Regions from separate parts of the Leuconostoc mesenteroides subsp. mesenteroides ATCC 8293 genome, predicted to be linked through region 2. Evidence: predicted binding sites of a transcription regulator. Region 2 holds the regulator's gene; the other holds the start of a gene.
What was found. Region 2 encodes LexA, which represses DNA repair genes until DNA is damaged. Its sites were predicted from a motif close to CNAACANNTGTTNG; they were not measured.

Region 1 (2,391 bases), 230 kb from region 2:
AATGATACAGATTTAACAGGTTTGAACTTAACAAGTACTACAATTTTCCCGCACTTCAAAGAAATGTTAACGCGTGATGCTGATATTGATAAAAAACTAACTTCGTATGAAAATACAACTGGAGTTAAAATCATGAGGCTTAATAATGATCAAGCCTTATCGTGTCATTGCAAAGATAAAGTTCTGATTGATTAAATACCGAATTGGAAACCCTATATATCAAATAACGATTTAATCTCAAAATCCTAACTTTTCGCGTTATACTCAACTTCTTTTAAAGAATAGTGGAACAGGGGTTGTGCTGAAAAAATTACAGATACGCTCAATACAGAACTCGAATCATTAATTGACAATTCACTATCATCCATTTAAACTTTACTTATAAATAATAAGTTGAGGAAAAGAATTTGTTCAATAAAAAATTAAGATCGTATTCTTTTCGTCTTTGTTTGTCTATTGTTGGCACCATTATCATTGCCTTTGGGATTATTTTATTCCGTTTGGCGAACACGGGCATTGATCCAGCAACAGCAGCAGATGTTGGTATATCAGATACCTTCCATTGGAATTTAGGGAACTATCAGCTTGCATTTAATGCGCTATTGTTCCTTGGCATTTTGTTTTTCGATCAAACACAGTTTGGCATCGGAACATTAATCAATATGTCGTTACCAGGATACATTATCGCTTATTTTACACCGAAGTTTGAACCTATAGTTGGGCGTTGGTTTGGAAGCTTTTCTTATCTTGAAAACATATTTTTATTTGTCATTGGTATGTTTTTATTTTCATTAGGAATTGGCATATATACAAGTGTAAATCTTGGTGTTTCCCCGTACGATGCGGTTGCGCCATTGTTCAACAAAAAGAAATGGGCCAGTTATCGTCTGACAAGGTCTGTTCAAGATTTGTTCTTTTTTGTAGTTGCCATTATATTTGGTGGGCCACTGGGTATTGGAACTTTTTTGATTGCCACGTTAACTGGCTATATTGTACAATACTGGCGTCAGCTATTTAAAAAAATAAAACACCACATGCAAAAAACGCACAGCTTTTAGTTGTGCGTTTCGTCATTCAAAAATTAAATACAATTTATCCTCTTGCCAAACAGAACGTTTGTTCGTATAATGAATTATACAGCTTTTGTTTTGGAGACAGCATATGGTAAACAAGCAGAAAATTGAATACAACTACACGCAAGAGGAACGACGTGTGATATTTATGATTGATTCTAAAAGCTTTTATGCCAGTGTTGAGTGTGTGGAACGTAACTACAATCCATTGAAAGCCTTACTTGTTGTGATGTCAGAACAAGAAAATACCAACGGCGGTTTAGTCTTGGCATCTTCACCAATGGCCAAGAAAATACTGGGTATCACTAACGTTACCCGACAACGTGATATTCCTGTTTGTCCGGACTTAGTGATTGCTCATCCGAGAATGAACCTTTATATTCAAGAAAATCTACGTATTAATAACATCTATCGACAATACACTGATGATGCGCACTTATTGCCATATTCTATTGATGAATCTATCCTTGATATGACACATTCTTGGCAGTTATTTGGCAAAACACCAGCAGAAGTTGCTTTCAAAATACAACAACAAGTTCGGGACGAAACAGGCATCTATTTAACTGTTGGTATTGGTGATTCACCAGTCTTAGCTAAATTGGCGCTTGATATTGAAGCTAAACACGCAAAAAATTTAACTGGCATTTGGCATTATGAAGATGTACCAAATAAATTGTGGCCAATCACACAACTAACTGATGTTTGGAGTATTGGTTCACGAACTGCGCGTAAGCTAAATTTGATGGGTATTCACTCAATGTATGACTTATCTCACCAAGATCCATATCTATTTCGTTCGAAACTGGGATTAATGGGTGAACAATTGTTAGCTTTGTCTTGGGGTATTGACCGATCTGATCTGACTGAAACAATCAGGCCCAAAAATAAATCATATAGTAATTCTCAAGTTTTACCACGTGATTACGGCCAACAAGCTGAGATTGAAATCGTGATTCGAGAAATGGCGGATCAAGTTGCCACAAGAATTCGTGCCCACCAAAAGCAAACTTGCTTAGTTAGCTTGTTTATTGGTTATTCTTTTTCTGAAAGTGAGAAACAAGAATCACATGGCTTTAGAAAACAATATCGTATTAGTCCCACTAACGATACCAATGCATTAATGGCTGTTATGATCAACCTCTTCAGAAAGCACTGGCGAGGCGAGATTATTAGACACATCGGGATTGATTACGGTGGACTAGTTGATGATACTGGAGTACAGCTTAATCTTTTTGAACAACCTGAACACATCCTTAAAACAAACAAAATTGATCAAGTTGTCGACGAAATTCGTCAACGTTTTGGTACTACAGCT
Region 2 (2,391 bases):
CAGAACTACGTGCATTGGGCTATACGATTTTCTTAGATTTAAAACTTTACGATATTCCAAACACTGTTGGTCGTGCAGTCGCTAATATATCAAAACTAGATGTACAATATTTAACTCTGCATGCAGCTGGAGGGAAAAAAATGCTAGAAGCAGCTGTTGCCAATAAAAGTGAAGCGTTAAAATTACTTGCAGTGACGCAGCTAACTTCTTTTTCTGAAGCTGAGATACAAGAGATACAATTAACCACAGCAACTATTGAAGAAAGTGTTGCACATTTGGCTGAGCTTGCTTACTCGGTGGGCATAGACGGGACAATTAGTTCACCCTTAGAGGCTGGTTTAATTAAGTCACACACGAATGATCGATTTTTACGTATCACACCTGGTATTCGTTTAGCTGGTGATGAAGCTGGAGATCAAGTGCGTGTAACTACGCCAGCGGAAGCCAAGAAATTGAATTCAACTGGATTAGTTGTTGGTCGATCAATTACACAATCGACCAACCCAGTGGCTGCATATCAATGTGTTGTCAATGAATGGAGAAAATAAATGACAGACTATAAACAACAAGTAGCTAATGATTTACTTGAAATTGGTGCCGTAAAATTTTCGCCAGAAGAACCTTTCACGTGGGCCTCGGGTATTAAGAGTCCAATATATACAGATAATCGGATGACCATTGGTTTCCCTTCGGTACGTCAAAATATATACAAAGGGCTGTCTGAACTAATAAAAAAAGAATATAGTGACGTTGAGATTATTGGTGGAGTGGCTACTGCAGGTATTCCACATTCAGCTTGGGTAGCTGAAGAATTAAATAAACCAATGGTCTATGTACGTTCAAAACCCAAAGATCACGGGGCAGGTCGTCAAACGGAAGGTGCATTGGTAAAAAATCGTAAAGTCGTTCTGATTGATGATTTGATATCAACAGGTGGGTCTGTGTTGGCCGCAGTAAATGCGGTGCGTAAGGAGGGAGCAAGTGTCCTTGGTGTTGTTTCCATATTTTCTTATGAATTACCAGCTGGTAAAAAAAATTTTGCTGAAGCAGGACTAACATTTAACTCACTGACAACATATTCACAACTAATTGAAACAGCCGTTAAGCGTGGGGATCTCGATAAATCACAAGTTGAAACCTTACAAAACTGGAAGGAAAATCCAAATGCTTGGCAAGCATAATAAAAAGGCTCATCAGAGATGAGCCTTTTTATTTGGTTTTTAATAAATAGCGTCGCGATACAGTCCGATTACTTTTCCTAAAATAGAGACTTTTTGCAAAATAATTGGCGCCATGCTGTTATTTTCAGGTTGTAAGCGATAATGATCGGCTTCACGGAAAAAACGCTTAACTGTCGCTTCATTGTTATCATTCATTGCGACAACAACATCACCATTATCAGCATTCTCTTGCTTACGTACGATAACTTTGTCTCCATCTAGAATGCCAATGTTAACCATTGAATCACCATGAACATTAAGCATGAATAGGTCACCATCAAATTGCATTAAATTATCTGGGATAGGGAAAAATTCAGTTGCTTCTTCTTCTACTGCCAAAATTGGTGTACCCGCTGTAACCATTCCAAGTACCGGAATTTTTCCGGGTGTGGTTGAAATCCCAAGCATCTCTAAACCAATATCGGTTACTTCAATCGCACGAGCTCTTGGTTTAGAAGCATCTTTTAAAAGATAACCTTTTTTTACCAGACGTTCGATGTGACCGTGAATAGTTGAAGAAGATGATAATCCAACAGCTTCACCAATTTCTCGGACGGTTGGTGGGTAACCATTTTCTGATTGTGCTTCATGAATAAATCGAAGCACTTGAATTTGTTTGCTTTCTTGTGTAATTGCCATGATGGGTTTCCTACTTGTTAAATTTACTATCATCAGTATAACGGAAAAACACGAACAAATCAAACGTTTGTTCGTTATTTTTTTAAAAATTCAACCTAATATTAAATAAATAATAAAAAATTCGTGTTATTTATTTTTATAACGAACAAAATGGTTCATATTGAAAACGTTAACTCTGCAAGTTATTATAGCACGCCTTTGCTGGCTGTGCTATAATAATTATCAGACATTTTAGTAAGGAGAATATGCATGATTAGCACATGGCTAGCAATTTTGATTGCAGTGTTAACTTTAATTATTGGTTTGGTCGGTGGCTTTTTCTTGGCACGTAACTCAATGAAGAGTTATCTTGCAAAAAACCCACCTATTTCAGAAGAAATGATGAAATCAATGATGATGTCAATGGGACAAAAACCATCTCAAAAGAAATTGAACCAAATGATGGCTCAGATGAAGCAACAAAGTGCCAATTCGCAAAAAAAATAAGCCAATCGGCTTATTTTTTTTCTGAACGTTTTGGATCTACATATTT

Region 1: LEUM_RS04755 (Y-family DNA polymerase) is a predicted target of LexA. The motif match lies at 1,110-1,123, and genes of this name have one in related genera.

The regions. Positions count from the first base shown of each region.
Region 1 is NC_008531.1:972,987-975,377, forward strand. Features, by position in the region: gene LEUM_RS04745 (Type 1 glutamine amidotransferase-like domain-containing protein) at 1-195, shown strand, start outside; gene LEUM_RS04750 (YczE/YyaS/YitT family protein) at 408-1,058, shown strand; gene LEUM_RS04755 (Y-family DNA polymerase) at 1,162-2,391, shown strand, end outside.
Region 2 is NC_008531.1:1,199,591-1,201,981, reverse strand. Features, by position in the region: gene pyrF (orotidine-5'-phosphate decarboxylase) at 1-548, shown strand, start outside; gene pyrE (orotate phosphoribosyltransferase) at 549-1,181, shown strand; gene lexA (transcriptional repressor LexA) at 1,221-1,859, opposite strand; gene LEUM_RS05875 (YneF family protein) at 2,109-2,345, shown strand; gene LEUM_RS05870 (lysophospholipid acyltransferase family protein) at 2,356-2,391, opposite strand, start outside.